Alkalihalophilus pseudofirmus: one gene and its partner. The protein of the gene in region 1 binds, or shares a complex with, the protein of each later gene. Links are inferred from orthologs where the notes say so. Each region holds a gene or a part of one and is shown in the gene's direction. Other genes may lie near its edges.

The links. Proteins that work in one complex are often made in the same cells at the same time.
Region 2: PQ478_RS14760 (region 1) and PQ478_RS16855 share a complex: the UniProt entries of both Bacillus subtilis proteins name them as parts of the ktrCD complex. The link is inferred for Alkalihalophilus pseudofirmus from one-to-one orthologs.

The regions. Positions count from the first base shown.
Region 1 is NZ_CP117835.1:2,758,960-2,767,502, reverse strand. Bases 426-3,408 are described here. They hold PQ478_RS14760 (potassium channel family protein), read left to right. Parts: upstream 426-1,575; coding sequence 1,576-2,241; downstream 2,242-3,408. Other genes in these bases: rnjA (ribonuclease J1), read right to left, coding at 2,276-3,408; PQ478_RS14765 (peroxiredoxin), read left to right, coding at 853-1,404; PQ478_RS14770 (mechanosensitive ion channel family protein), read right to left, coding at 426-522. In the rest of the region: more of PQ478_RS14770, read right to left, coding at 1-425; more of rnjA, read right to left, coding at 3,409-3,943; PQ478_RS14750 (DNA-dependent RNA polymerase subunit epsilon), read right to left, coding at 3,947-4,156; def (peptide deformylase), read right to left, coding at 4,622-5,161; PQ478_RS14740 (YjcZ family sporulation protein), read right to left, coding at 5,273-5,455; PQ478_RS14735 (YkyA family protein), read left to right, coding at 5,723-6,379; pdhA (pyruvate dehydrogenase (acetyl-transferring) E1 component subunit alpha), read left to right, coding at 6,894-7,979; PQ478_RS14725 (alpha-ketoacid dehydrogenase subunit beta), read left to right, coding at 7,983-8,543. UniProt on the Bacillus subtilis protein: Catalytic subunit of the KtrCD potassium uptake transporter. The 2 major potassium transporter complexes KtrAB and KtrCD confer resistance to both suddenly imposed and prolonged osmotic stress.
Region 2 is NZ_CP117835.1:3,164,282-3,171,741, reverse strand. The notes cover bases 1,210-4,175. They hold PQ478_RS16855 (TrkH family potassium uptake protein), read left to right. Parts: upstream 1,210-2,000; coding sequence 2,001-3,350; downstream 3,351-4,175. Other genes in these bases: PQ478_RS16850 (succinate dehydrogenase cytochrome b558 subunit), read left to right, coding at 3,748-4,175; PQ478_RS16860 (YslB family protein), read right to left, coding at 1,400-1,798; PQ478_RS16865 (aspartate kinase), read left to right, coding at 1,210-1,366. Also shown: more of PQ478_RS16865, read left to right, coding at 119-1,209; more of PQ478_RS16850, read left to right, coding at 4,176-4,377; sdhA (succinate dehydrogenase flavoprotein subunit), read left to right, coding at 4,391-6,160; sdhB (succinate dehydrogenase iron-sulfur subunit), read left to right, coding at 6,157-6,909; PQ478_RS16835 (acyl-CoA thioesterase), read left to right, coding at 7,040-7,460. UniProt on the Bacillus subtilis protein: Integral membrane subunit of the KtrCD potassium uptake transporter. The 2 major potassium transporter complexes KtrAB and KtrCD confer resistance to both suddenly imposed and prolonged osmotic stress.

The DNA.
Region 1 (8,543 bases):
GTGATTGCTGACACTTGAGATCTCTCTATTTGGTACAAAGTGGAGCGTTCCATCAAATCCGCGAATTTGAGTCGTGCGAAGGCCTACTTCTTCTACCACTCCATCAATACCAGCGGCAGTTACGTAATCATCTACGTCAATCTGTTTTTCTAGAAGTAAAAAGAAACCTGTTACTACATCACTTACAAGACCTTGAGCTCCAAAACCAATCGCAAGACCTACAACCCCGGCACCCGCTATTAAACCTCCGATGGGCAGCTCAAAAATTCCTGCTATGATCGTTACGAAGACAAAAATTAATATGTAGGAAAAAATATTTAGAGTTAATTTCTCGAGGGTTTTCATTCTTCCATGAGTCATGTTTTTTTGAGCCTGCATTCTTTCAAAACCGGAACTAATAATTCTCCTACCAATTGCACGAACAATTAAAAATGCAATAATGGCAATAAAAAGCTGTCCGATTACTAATAAAACAGCTGTTAAAAATGCTCCTTCTGTTAAATAACTGGTCCATTGATCCAATTTACCCACTCCTGACATTCTGTTCTCTAATTTAGTAATAACCTATTGCGACTAAATAAAACGCGTATTTAACCGAATACGTTAAAAATCGTAGCATAAGTCCAATTAAACTACAAATTAGAAACCACTCTCTTTTGTATGGAAAGATTGAGAAATATTCATACAGCAGGTGTAGGCAAGAGCGTGAATGATTCGTTTACTTACGGGTGAAAATAGTAAAGAGTCAGCGTTTAAGGGTTATGGTTATAATAGTTTATTCAACTATTGTTTAGTGTTTTTGTTGTCATAAAAATGAATAAAAAGTTCAACTATTTTTAGGAGGTACTACATATGTCAGATAAGCGTATGGTTGCAAAGCAAGCCCCGCGATTTGAAATGGATGCGGTGATGCCAAACAAAGAATTTTCTAAAGTAAGCCTTGAAGATAATATGAAAGATGATAGGTGGACCGTGCTTTTCTTTTACCCAATGGACTTTACGCATGTTTGTCCGACAGAAATTATATCTTTAAGTGATCGATACGAGAAATTTGATGACTTAGATGCTGAAATAATTGGTGTATCAACTGATACCATTCATACTCATAAAGCATGGATCAACACCTCGCGTGATGATAATGGTCTTGGCGAGTTGAAATATCCATTAGCGGCAGATACAAATCATATAGTATCGCGTGAATATGGTGTGCTGATTGAAGAAGAAGGGATTGCTCTTCGGGGTCTATTCATCATAAGTCCAGAGGGAGAGTTAATGTATTCAGTTGTAAATCATAACAATGTCGGTCGAGATGTAGATGAAACCCTACGTGTCCTGCAAGCACTGCAAACAGGGGAACTCTGTCCAGCAAATTGGAAGCCTGGTCAGAAAACACTTTCATTATAAGATTTAAACCATAATGATGATTTAGCTTTCATGTTAGACTTTTTTTCGCTTATTCCACAAATAATCGTGTGTTAGAGACAAAAGAATAGTCATGCTAAAGACCTCTCTTCAAAGAGGTCTTTTTATTTTGCCTGGAAAATATGATGAGATAGGTCCTATTGGAGGTGATGTATGAAGAGGCAATTTGCTGTCATTGGTTTGGGGCGTTTTGGAGGGAGCGTTTGTTGTGCTCTTATTGAACAAGGAGTAGAAGTGTTAGCGATTGATCAGTGTGAAGCAAAAGTCAATCAATATCGTGATGTAGTGACCCATGCGGTAGTGGCTGATTCGACTGATGAACAAGCATTAAGGCATCTCGGAATACGTAATTTTGAACATGTCATTGTTGCGATTGGTGATAATATTCAAGCTAGTATTTTAACAACACTGATTCTCGATGAATTAGGGGTAGAGCATATCACAGTTAAAGCACAAAATGATTATCATGAAAAAGTGCTCGTAAAAATAGGAGCAGAGAGGATTGTCCACCCGGAAAGAGATATGGGTGCTAGAATCGCTCATCATTTGATGTCTAAAAACGTACTTGATTATCTAGAAGTCTCTGATAAGTATAGTATTATAGAGATGTTTGCTGGAAGTAAAATGCATGCAAAAACACTTGTCGAGTTAAATGTGCGGGCTTCGTTCGGCTGTAATGTAATGGCTATAAAGCGTGGAGCAGAAATGATTGTTTCACCTAAAGCAGACCAATTGATACAGCAAGATGACCTTCTTATTGTGCTTGGAGCAGATGAAGATATTAAGAGGTTTGAACAGATGTTTGATGATACCAAATAAAAGCGGATATCATTTGATATCCGCTCGTACTTTCTTACACTTCCATAATAATTGGTAAGATCATTGGTTTACGTTTTGTTCTCTCATATAAAAACGGTCCTAAAAGATCTGTCATTTCATTTTTAATTTCGGACCATTGCGATGTTTTTCTTGCCATGACCTCATCAAGGTGCTTGCTTAGCAGCTTTTGAGCTTCATGTATTAAGTCACTGGATTCACGCATGTACACAAATCCGCGTGAAATAATGTCTGGCCCCGCCGTCACCTTGAATTCTTTCATATCCAGACTTACTACTACAACGACAAGTCCTTCCTCAGAAAGAATTCGACGATCACGCAATACAATGTTGCCAATATCACCAATACCGTTTCCATCTACATAGACTGAGCTAGATGGGATTTTCCCTACAATACCAGCCTCATTAGGGTGAATAGCTAATACATCACCATTATCCATAATAAAGCAGTTCTTTTCTTCCACACCGCAATCCGTTGCTAGTTTCACATGCATTTTTAACATGCGGTATTCTCCGTGGATCGGCATGAAATATTGCGGCTTCATTAAGCGAAGCATTAATTTTTGCTCTTCTTGCCCGCCATGACCTGACGTGTGAATATCACTTAATGCTCCGTGAATCACGTTTGCGCCAGCACGGTAAAGTTGATTAATTGTCTTACTCACGCTCAATGTATTACCTGGGATAGGGGAAGAAGAAAACACAACTGTATCTCCAGGAATAATTTGAATTTGACGGTGCGTCCCAAAAGCAATTCTTGAAAGAGCTGCCATTGGTTCTCCTTGTGAACCTGTACATAAAATCGTAACTTGATTGTCTGGCAGTTTGTTTAACTGCGAAGGTTCAATGAAGGTATTTTTAGGAGCTTTAATGTAACCAAGCTCTTGGCCGATTGTCAAAGCATTTTCCATGCTGCGTCCAAACACCGCTACTTTTCTACCGTGCTCCACTGAAGCTTCAACCACTTGCTGCAATCGATGAATGTTTGAAGCGAATGTAGCAAAGATTACGCGGCCATCGACTTTTCTGAAGATGGAATCGATACTTTCGCCAACTTTACGCTCCGACATTGTAAATTCAGGAATTTCACTGTTTGTACTATCAGATAATAAACAAAGAACACCTTCTTCACCGATCTTTGCCATCTTAGTTAAGTTGGCTGGTTCTCCTACAGGTGTAAAGTCGAATTTGAAATCCCCTGTGTGAACAACATTTCCTGGAGGTGTCTTCACGACAATTCCGTATGAGTCTGGGATACTATGCGTTGTTCTAAAAAATGTAACAGAAGTTTTGGTGAACTTAACCACTTGATCTTCATGGATTTCATGAAGTTTAGCTTTACGTAATAACCCATGTTCTTCAAGTTTACCTTTTAATAAACCAAGAGCAAGCTTACCGCCATAAATTGGGATATTAACAGCTCTTAATAAATAAGGGATTCCACCGATATGGTCTTCGTGTCCGTGAGTAATAAAAAGGCCTTTAATTTTATCTTCATTTTTTACTAAGAAAGAATAATCAGGAATTACGTAATCAATACCAAGAAGCTCGTCCTCTGGAAACTTTATTCCGGCATCAATAAGAATAATTTCATCCTGAAACTGCACAGCATAGGTATTCTTACCGATCTCACCTAATCCGCCTAATGCAAATACAGCTGTTTGATTGTTTTTCATTTGTTTCATTTGTTAGATAGACTCCACTTTAAAGTCTTCATGTTGTTTTTCATACTCAAGATATGCCCCAGAGACAGGTGTAACGAATTCAATATTATATTCACGAGGTACGAGTTTTTTACGTACATCGGATTCTGATTCACCTTCGACATAAATAGTTTCTGTTAATTCACGCACTGGAACTTGGTGAAAGTTCTTTTGGAAATATACTTTAAAAATCATAAATAAAACCTCTCCTTAACGTTGGTTATATTTTCATTATAAAGCAAATGCCGCTCTTTTTCATGTTTTTCTTTTAAAGTAGCATCAGCCAAGTAAATGCAAAGAACCAAACGTTGAATTCTAAACGATATTTTCATCTATGGAAAATAGACATAAATGGCTTGTCTAATCCTTAACCAGTCATTCATGTCATTCTCGTCAGAATAAAAAAGAGTTATACTTCCAACAAACGATTTTTTGGTAAAAGATGACGACAGCCTTTAAGCAGTTTTTTACGAATACGCTTTAACATAATAGGTCCTCCTTTAGTTCTTGTTTGACGAACGAAGCGCCAATCGATATATTTTTATACCTTTAGTATGTGTCGTCGAATTATTGTTTTTCGAGGTAAAATATGGGAGAGGTAATCCTGCCATTGGATTAAAGAAGAAAAAGAAAAAAAGGAAGCCCGGGTTGAGCATCCTTTTATGGTAATTCTTTTTTAAATGGGTCTTTAAAACCTTCTATTCGATCATAAAACATAATTCCGTTTAAATGGTCCATTTCATGTTGAAAAACAATGGAAACAAGCCCGCGAAGACGTAAGGTAACTTCCTCTCCGTCAAGATTGGTTCCTTTAACAGTGATCCTGGCATATCTTGGAACAATCCCAGGTATGTCACGGTCAACTGATAAGCACCCTTCGCCGCTTTCTAGATGCGTTTCTTCAACAGAATGGCTTATAATCTTCGGATTAAATAACCCCATACTGTATAAATTGTCATTGTCATCAGCAACATGAACAGCAAACATTCTTTTTGCGATGCCGATTTGAGGGGCAGCGATCCCGACACCTGGACGTAATTGATATTTCTCTGAAAGCTCCGGGTCTTGACTATTGATGACAAAGTCAAGCATGCGCTGCAATGTTTCTTTATCTTCCTTTGAAGCAGGAAGAGGAACTTCTTTAGCAACTTCTCTTAATACGGGATGTCCCTCACGGACTACATCCTTCATCGTAAGCATGTATGTATCACTCCTTTTATTTCTATTCTTACTTTAAGAAGAATAAACTGAAATAGCAAGTTATTTTGAAAGAAAAAAGAGCAAGCACAAGGCTCACTCTCGTTGTACTAATTAGCAGCAGTGTCCGCCGTGACCAAAGCGAGACGCACCCACGATAATCAATAGGATGAATAATACTACGATTAACGCGAAGCCTTTACCGCATCCGCCACCTGCATAACCTGCTACTGGTGCACCATAACCGTATCCACATGGATCGTAACAACCTTGACCGCCATAATTGTATCCGTACATTTGAATTCCTCCTTTTTGTTGAAAGCCATCGCATCAGGTGCGACTCACTATCTACTCTATGCAGAACCTAGGTGGGTGGTTGGATGAATGCCCATTTTTCAAAAAAAGATTAAAAAAACTAAAATACAGGCACATAACTATATTTTTTGGACATAGAGTTTAATTAGATGTTATTTCCACAATGGTTAACACTTGTTATTTATTGTCGGTTCATATACTGTTTTAGGTAGCTAAAGACAGTTAATAGGTTAGGGGGAAACCGGATTTATGTTTAGGAAAAGATACGGATTTGTTTCGTTAGCAATAGCGGTTGGGCTGCTTGCTGGGTGTGGCAGCAGTGCGACTGAAACGATTTATGAACATTTAGAGAGTGCAGTCGAACTAGAAGAACCATTTGTATCAAATCAACAAGCACTTCAAGAAGCGGAAGAAAAAGAATATGAGCTGTATGAACAAATGATTACGATGGGGACAGATGATTTAGTTGAGATTGAGCAGCTTGCAGATGAAGCAATAACATCTATTGAACAAAGAGAAGAGCTCATAGAAGAGGAAAAAGAAAGTATTGAACAAAGCAAAGAGGAATTTGACCGGATCAATGAAGCAGCAACTGAGTTGGATCAAGAAGAATTAGTCGAGCTTGTTACTCGTTTAGAAGAAGAAATGAATAATCGATTTGATGCGTATCATGGTTTATATACAAATTACATAGAAGCAATGGGTGAGGATCGTACGTTGTTTGAGCTGTTAAAGGATGAAGAGTTATCAATAGATGAGCTTCAAGCGCAGATAAACACAGTAAATGAGCAATATGAAGTGGTAGAACAATACAAAGAAAGCTTTAATGAACATACACAAAAGTACAATCAATTAAAACGAGATTTCTATGAAAAAGCGGAGTTAGAAGTTCAGTATGAAGAGTGAACTTTTAGTTCGCTTTTTTTCTTGTTTCAAAAGCAAGGGCGATGAAACGCCTTTAACAAGAATGATTATAAGGTGGAAAGGGGTATCTGTATTATTCTTTTGACGATTGACCTATAACACAGTTTTTTTAGTAGAACGAAATGTTTGTGAAAAAATATGCAAAGAAAACGATAAACAAAAGGATTGACGGATTTAGATTTAGTGTTGTAGACTTAATTCCGAAAGAATAATTGTATTAATTTGATTTAGATTAGACTAATACAGGAGACGTGTTAGCTTATCTATATTGATTAAGCAATCGTGAAAAGTTACATAATTCGACAAAAACTACATATATACCCGAAAAACTTTCTAGAAAAACGTTTTATTCATACAAAAGAAGGTTATTTAACTTCTATGAATGGGTATCCTAATGAAGAGTTTTGCCGAAGAGATAATCAACAAGACTGTTTCAGATGAAGACTATATTCACGATTGTGTGAATTTGCTAAAAGAAAGGTAGAGGTGAAGGTAGATGAGTACAAAAACGTTAGAGCAAGTTGAAAATCAATTTGAAACGTTTCAGATTTTAAACGAAGAAGGCGAAATTGTTAACGAAGCTGCAATGCCTGAACTAAGTGATGAAGAGCTGCAAGAGATTATGAAGCGTATGGTTTATACACGTATTTGGGACCAACGTGCAATCTCATTAAACCGTCAAGGGCGTTTAGGTTTCTATGCACCAGTTGCTGGTCAAGAAGCTTCAATGCTTGGTTCTCAATTTGCGCTTGATAAAGAGGATTGGATCCTTCCAGGTTACCGTGATATTCCGCAAATTGTATTCCACGGTCTTCCATTACACCAAGCATTCTTATGGTCACGCGGACACTATGGCGGCGGTGAGATTCCTGATGGCTTGAATATTATGGTGCCTCAAATTATCATCGGTGCTCAAATCATTCAAACAGCTGGTGTGGCATTAGGCCTTAAACGTAAAAAGAAAAATAACATTGCGATCACTTACACAGGTGACGGCGGTGCATCTCAAGGTGACTTCTACGAAGGAATGAACTTTGCTGGTGCATATAACGCTCCTGCTGTATTTATCGTTCAAAATAACCGTTTTGCAATTTCTGTACCAGTTGAAAAGCAATCTGCTGCTAAGACGATTGCTCAAAAAGCAGTAGCTGCTGGTATTGAAGGAATTCAAGTTGATGGTATGGATGTACTTGCTGTTTATGCTGCAACAAAACAAGCTCGTGAGCGTGCATTAGCTGGTGATGGTCCAACACTTATTGAAACAATGACATATCGTTATGGTCCACATACAATGGCTGGTGACGATCCTACTCGTTACCGTTCTTCAGATCTTGATGATGAGTGGACAAAAAAGGATCCATTAGTACGTTTCCGTAAATTCCTAGAAGGTAAAGGGTTATGGACAGAAGAGCAAGAGAATGAAGTTGTAGATAAAGCAAAAGAAGATATTAAAGATGCAATGAAGAAAGCGGACAGCACTCCAAAACAAAAAGTCACTGACTTAATTGGTTTTATGTTTGAAGAGCTTCCAGCTAACCTTCGTGAACAAATGGAAGAGTACACAGCAAAGGAGTCGAAGTAAGCGATGGCACAAATGACAATGATCCAAGCGATTACGGATGCTATGCGTAATGAGCTTAAGAATAACGAAGATGTTCTTGTGTTTGGAGAAGACGTTGGTCAAAACGGTGGGGTTTTCCGTGCGACTGAAGGCTTACAAAAAGAATTCGGTGAAGAGCGCGTATTCGATACACCTCTTGCTGAGTCTGGTATTGGTGGTTTGGCTATTGGTCTTGGTCTTACTGGTTTCCGTCCGGTAATGGAAGTACAATTCTTTGGTTTCGTGTTTGAAGTATTCGATTCAATCGCAGGTCAAATGAACAGACTTCGTTACCGTACAGCAGGTAAGCAGCATGCACCAATTACTGTACGTTCACCATTTGGCGGTGGAGTAAAAACGCCTGAAATGCACGCAGACAGCTTAGAAGGACTTATGGCTCAAACTCCTGGTTTAAAAGTGGTTATTCCTTCAACTCCATACGATGCAAAAGGATTATTAATTTCTGCGATCCGTGATAACGATCCAGTTGTTTACTTAGAGCACATGAAACTTTATCGTTCATTCCGTGGAGAAGTTCCTGAAGAG
Region 2 (7,460 bases), 400 kb from region 1 along the record:
TATGACAAGCAACGGTGAGGGGTTTTCCTTATTGTTGCTTTTTTTGTACGCAAAAAGGTATAACACATCCAGTCGATCAAAAGAATCGCGCGTGAAGAGATTGAGAGGATGAGGCGAAATGGCAAGGATTGTACAAAAATATGGCGGAACTTCAGTTGGTTCTGTAGAAAAAATTGAAAATGTTGCAGACCGTGTTACACGAGCAGCAGAGGCAGGGAGTGAGTTGATTGTTGTCGTTTCAGCGATGGGGAAGTCAACGGATCAGCTTGTCAGTTTAGCAAGTGATATTACGGATCATCCAAGTAAGAGAGAAATGGATATGCTTTTATCCACGGGAGAACAAGTGACGATCTCCTTACTTACAATGGCACTCTTAAAGCGCGGGGTAGATGCCGTATCTTATACAGGCGGTCAGGCAGGTATTTTAACAGAAGCATCTCATGGAAATGCAAGAATACAAGAAATTGATTCAGAACGGTTAACAAATCAGCTTGAAGCAGGCAAAGTACTAGTTGTGGCAGGTTTTCAAGGTGTAACAGAAGATGGCAGCATTACAACACTTGGAAGAGGCGGTTCAGATACAACAGCGGTTGCGCTGGCTGCAGCTGTAGGGGCAGACCGTTGTGAGATTTATACAGATGTAACCGGAGTATTTACGACGGACCCACGTTATGTGAAGAAGGCACGTAAACTGCAGGCGGTATCTTATGATGAAATGTTAGAGATGGCAAACTTAGGAGCAGGTGTACTTCATCCAAGAGCGGTAGAGTTTGCGAAAAATTATGAAGTTCCATTAATGGTTGCATCAAGCATGGTAGAAGAAACGGGAACAATGATTGAGGAGGAAGTTACAGTGGAGAAAAATTTAATCGTAAGAGGGATTGCATTTGAGAATGATGTTACAAAAGTAACAGTTGCAGGTCTGCCAAACCGTATGGATACCCTGCCAAAACTATTTTCTATTTTATCAAGCAACGGAGTAAATGTAGATATCATTATTCAAAACCAATACGACGAAGATCATGTAAATATCTCATTCTCTATTACTCAATGCTCACTGAAAGAAACAGTAGCACGCTTAGAGCAAGCAAAGAATGAACTTGAATTTGAACACTTATATCATGAAGAAGATCTTGCAAAAGTATCGATAGTAGGGTCAGGCATGATTTCAAACCCGGGTGTGGCTGCTACAATGTTTGAGGCCCTAGCTAAAAATGAAATATTTATTAAAATGGTCAGCACATCTGAGATTAAAGTGTCGGCTGTTGTATCTGAAGACGATATGGTGATGGCAGTTGAGGTCTTACATGATGCGTTTAAATTAGACGAAGTACATGAAGAAGAACAAGCGGCACAATTAGTATAAAGGAAAAAGCGATGCACTCATGCATCGCTTTTTTTACGCTTCAATCGTGTCATGCAGATCGGACTCGACTTGAATATGAATAATCCCTTTTTTCTTTGTCTGAGTAGCAGCAGTATAAGAGGACAGCCATGTTTCTACTTGCTGGGCTAGAAATCCTGCCTCTAATTGATAACTGCGGTCATCGTTTTTATCCATCCATTCACCGCGAAGCTCAAATACCCGTTCTTGCTTTTTTTCTTTTACTAATGACAGGGTACCCCAATTTGCTTTTTCAAAAAAATCGATGGTTTCCTCGATTGTATGTAACGGGTACTTGCGAGCAAGGGCTTTTCCAACCCAGTACAAAATAGAGTCATGCTCTTGCCCGAAGACCTCCTTTAAAATATCATTTCTAAGTAAATCGTAACCGAATGTCTCGTCTCTAAATTCCATGTAGAAAAACACCTCTCCTCTTCTTATATTATAAAAGGTCTCTTTCTAGCTGTCCAAATGAATATAGAAGGAATCTCAGAAGTATTGGGAGGTAATCGTAGGGAAATATAAGGAAAAGTGCTTACTTTTTTCCTAGCGCTTATAGTTTCTCTAATACGGAAATGGTATACTTAAGCGCGAATGAATACGGAGGTACTACACGATGAAATTAGGGTTAAGTCAATTTCTTTCCCCCTTTAGGGTTATTATCATTTCTTATATCATAGCAATGATTGTCTTTAGTATCCTTCTTTATCTACCTATCTCACATAAAGAAGGAGTCGACCTTACATTCTCTGAAGCGTTATTTACGTCTGTAAGTGCGGTAAGTGTGACTGGGTTAACGGTGGTAAATGTGTCAGAGACGTATAGTTATATCGGTGTATTCTTTCTTGCATTGGCTATTCAGCTTGGCGGAATTGGCATTATGACACTAGGCACATTTGTATGGATGCTTTTCGGAAAGAAAATCAATTTATCTCAGCGAATGCTGATCATGGTCGATCAAAACCAAAATAAATTTTCAGGCCTAGTGAATTTGATGAGAGGTATTCTTTTTGTAGCTTTAATCATCGAGTTAATTGGGGCATTGATTCTAGGTACATATTATATACGCTATTTTGATACGGTTGGGGAAGCCTTCTATCAAGGCGCATTTGCTTCATTAAGTGCATTTACAAATGCGGGGTTTGATGTCACAGGGCAATCGTTAATTCCTTTTGCGAACGATTATTATGTACAGCTTGTTGTGATCCTGCTGATTTTTGCTGGTGCGATTGGGTTCCCTGTGTTAATGGAACTGAAGGAGTATTTCTCTAAAGATAACCCTCATTTTAAATTCAGCTTGTTTACGAAGATTACAACGACTACTTATTTTGCTGTTTTTATTATTGGGGTTATTGGAATTTGGGCGCTTGAGACGGGATCATATTATGTAGGTCTTGAGTGGCACCAGCAGTTATTTTATTCCATCTTTAATTCAGCCACCACGAGAAGCGGCGGCCTTTCGACCATGGATGTGTCGGAATTAAATATTGCCACATTATTGTTTATGTCTGCCCTTATGATTATAGGGGCCAGTCCTTCAAGTGTGGGCGGGGGAATTCGAACGACGACGGTCGCGGTCATGTTTTTAACGATTAAAAGCTTCGCCCTGGGTAAGGACGATGTAAAAGTATTTGGAAGAGAGATTCATCCTGAAGATCGTCAAAAGGCTTTTATTGTTCTATCCGTGTTTCTAGTCATGTTGTTTGCAGCTGTTACTTTAATTGCTGCATTTGAATCGCAAAGTGATATCACGCTTTTAGCTATTATTTTTGAAACTGCCTCTGCGTTCGGAACATGTGGCTTATCATTGGGGATTACACCTGATTTATCGTTGCCTAGTCAGTTTGTATTAATGGTATTAATGTTTATTGGGCGGGTTGGACTAATCGCCTTCTTATTCTCTATTAGACGAAGAGAAACGAAGAGTCATTTTAAATATCCAACTGAGCGGATTATTATTGGTTAAAGAACAAAATTTCCTGTTTTATCCTGAGAAATTCAGGGTATACAGGATTTTTTTATAATTTTTTTCAGAAGATTGAGTTAGAGCCAATAAAATTAACAGACTATTTTCTACAAAAAGTGCTAAATACCAAGGGTTTCTTGCCCAGTAAGGGTTACAAAGCGCGAAAAACTTTGTATAAAAGACTTGTATACGTTTTCTTGACGAGGCAAACTGATGGGAGTACAATTAATTTGTCGGATTTTTTTCACAGAAACTTTACGTAAGTTTCACAAATTTCGTTTAATTTCCATATCACGTTGTTTTCACAGTGGGGAGGTACACGTTATACGGAAAAAGAGAGAATGTAGACAGAATTTTTGTATGGGTAGTCAAAAAACAATTGTGGGGGGACAAAGGTATGGCCGGTAATCGAGAGTTTTTTAATCGTAAGTTGCATTCTTTACTAGGCGTAATTCCAGTTGGATTATTCTTAGTACAACACTTGGTAGTCAATCATTTTGCTACAAGAGGAGCTAGTTCATTTAACCAAGCATCACATTTCATGGAAAGCTTACCTTTCCGTTATGCGCTTGAGATCTTCATTATTTTTATTCCACTATTATACCACGCTATCTATGGTATCTATATTGCATTCCAAGCTAGAAATAACACGGCACGTTACGGTTTCTTCCGTAACTGGATGTTCCGTTTACAACGTACGTCAGGTATTTTCTTATTAATTTTCATTGCATGGCATGTTTGGGAAACTCGTATCGCAGCTGCATTTGGTGCAGAAGTTAACTACAATATGATGGCTGATATTTTAAGCAGTCCATTTATGCTTGCGTTTTATATTTTAGGTGTCGTTGCTGCTACGTTCCACTTTGCTAATGGTTTATGGTCATTTGCAGTATCTTGGGGACTTACAGTTACACCACGTTCACAGCAAATTGCAACATATGTAACGATCGGTATTTTCGTCGCATTAACGTTTGTTGGGATTCGCGCAATCCTCGCATTCATTAATCCAGACTTAGCAAACATTTAAGGAGTGGATCAGGATGAGTAAAGGCAGAGTTATTGTTGTCGGAGGCGGACTAGCTGGTCTGATGGCAGCAATTAAAGTAGCAGAAAAAGGGGTGCCTGTTGATTTATTTTCATTGGTACCGGTAAAACGTTCTCACTCTGTGTGTGCACAGGGCGGAATTAATGGTGCGGTAAATACAAAGGGTGAAGGGGATTCTCCTTGGGAGCACTTTGATGATACGGTATACGGGGGAGACTTCTTAGCAAACCAGCCTCCTGTAAAAGCAATGACAGAAGCAGCACCAGGAATTATTCACTTGATGGACCGTATGGGAGTTATGTTTAACCGTACTCCAGAAGGTCTTCTTGACTTCCGTCGCTTTGGTGGAACTCAGCATCACCGTACAGCATTTGCAGGTGCTACAACAGGACAGCAATTACTGTATGCACTAGATGAGCAGGTTCGCCGTCATGAGACAAGCGGTCTTGTTACAAAGTATGAAGGATGGGAGTTCTTATCAGCTATCGTTGATGATGAAGGTACCTGTCGTGGAATTACAGCACAAGATCTGAAGTCTTCTGAAATTAAGAGCTTCCCAGCTGATGCTGTAATCATGGCAACAGGCGGCCCTGGAATTATCTTTGGTAAGTCAACAAACTCAGTAATCAACACTGGTTTTGCTGCTGCGAAACTTTATCAACAAGGTGTTCATTATGCAAACGGTGAATTCATTCAAATCCACCCTACAGCAATCCCAGGTGATGATAAGCTTCGCCTAATGAGTGAGTCAGCACGTGGTGAAGGTGGACGAGTATGGACGTATAAAGATGGTAAGCCGTGGTACTTCCTAGAAGAAAAATACCCTGCATACGGAAACCTTGTACCGCGTGATATCGCAACGCGTGAAATCTTTGACGTTTGTGTTGAGCAAAAGCTTGGTATTAACGGAGAAAACATGGTATACCTTGACTTATCTCATAAAGATCCTAAAGAGCTTGATATTAAGCTTGGCGGTATCATCGAGATTTATGAGAAGTTCATGGGGGATGACCCACGTAAAGTACCAATGAAGATCTTCCCTGCTGTTCACTATTCAATGGGTGGAATGTGGATTGATTACGATCAAATGACAAACATCCCTGGTCTATTTGCTGCAGGTGAGTGTGATTACTCTCAGCATGGTGGAAACCGCTTAGGAGCAAACTCACTGCTTTCTGCGATCTACGGTGGAATGGTTGCTGGTCCTAAAGCTATTGAATACATGAACGGACTAGAGAAGTCTGCAGAAGCTATGTCTTCATCATTATTTGATAATGAAGTGAAGAAAGAGCAAGAAACATTTGATAACATCATGAAAATGGATGGTAAAGAGAATGCTTACATCCTTCACAAAGAGCTTGGCGAGTGGATGACAGATAACGTAACAGTAGTACGTTACAACGAAAAGCTTCTTAAAACAGATGAAAAGATTCAAGAGTTGATGGAACGTTACAAAAACATCAACATTAATGATACGGCTAAATGGAGTAACCAAGGTGCATCCTTCACACGCCAGCTTGATGGTATGTTAAGCCTTGCACGTGTAATTACTCTTGGTGCTTACAATCGTAACGAGAGTCGCGGAGCACACTATAAGCCTGAATTCCCTGAGCGTAATGATGAAGACTTCTTAAAAACAACAAAGGCTACGTTCAACCCAGCGAAGAACGCACCAGACTTTACGTATGAAGAAGTTGATACATCACTCATCAAACCTCGTAAACGTGACTACTCACAAAAGAAGCAAGGAGCTGTTAAATCATGAGTGAAAAAACAATCAAATTCCAAGTGACTCGTCAAGATGACCCAAACAGCAGTTCTTATGTGGAAGAGTTTGAGGTACCATATCGTCCAAATATGAACGTTATCTCAGCGTTAATGGAGTTCCGTCGTAACCCAGTTACTACAAAAGGGGAAACAACAACTCCAATCGCATGGGATATGAACTGTCTAGAAGAGGTATGCGGAGCGTGTTCAATGGTGATTAACGGGAAGCCCCGTCAATCATGTACGGCACTAGTGGATCAGCTTGAGCAGCCAATTCGCCTTGAGCCAATGAAAACATTCCCTGTTGTACGTGACTTAATGGTTGACCGCAGCAGAATGTTTGATTCATTGAAGAAAGTAAAAGCATGGATTCCAATTGACGGAACATACGATTTAGGACCAGGGCCACGTATGGCAGAAACAAAGCGTCAATGGGCTTATGAACTTTCTAAATGTATGACTTGTGGGGTTTGCTTAGAAGCATGTCCGAATGTAAACAGCAAATCTGAATTTATCGGACCTGCGCCGTTATCTCAAGTTCGTTTATTCAATGCTCACCCAACTGGTGAAATGAATAAAGCAGAACGTTTAGAGACTATTATGGGTGATGGCGGACTTGCTAATTGCGGTAACTCACAAAACTGTGTACAAGCTTGTCCAAAAGGGATTCCTCTTACGACATCCATTGCGGACCTAAACCGTCAAACAACATTACAATCATTTAAGAACTTCTTTGGTGGACAATAAGAATTATTCTTAATCGGTTAATGATTGAAATTTAACACTCACCCTTTTATTGAACTATTACCCGTAAGTAGGTACATAGATCAATAGAGGGTGAGTTTTTTTAATAGACTATTTGAAGTGAGGGACTAACATGAGACTGCCAGCGTATATTACTGATTTTGATAAATGGAAAAAAGGGTTCACTTTCTCAAGCGAGGTTCGTGTGAGATTTTCAGAAACAGATGCTTTCGGGCATGTGAACAACAAAAATGCCCTTGTTTATTTTGAAGATGCAAGGCTTGAATATTTCAGCTCGTTAGGGTTAATGCAAAAATGGGCCAATGCCGATTTTGAGACGATGATCGTAGCAGCTGACCTACAATGCGACTATGTAAGACAAATTAAATTCAACGAGCAGCTAAGAGTATATGTAAAAGTAGAAAAATTAGGAAGTTCATCAATGGATCTTCACTATCTTGTTCTTAATCAAGATCAAGAGGTGTGCTTAACAGGAAGAGGAGCCATTGTCCAGATAGGTAAGGAAAGCGGCAAAGCAGTACCTTGGAATGAAG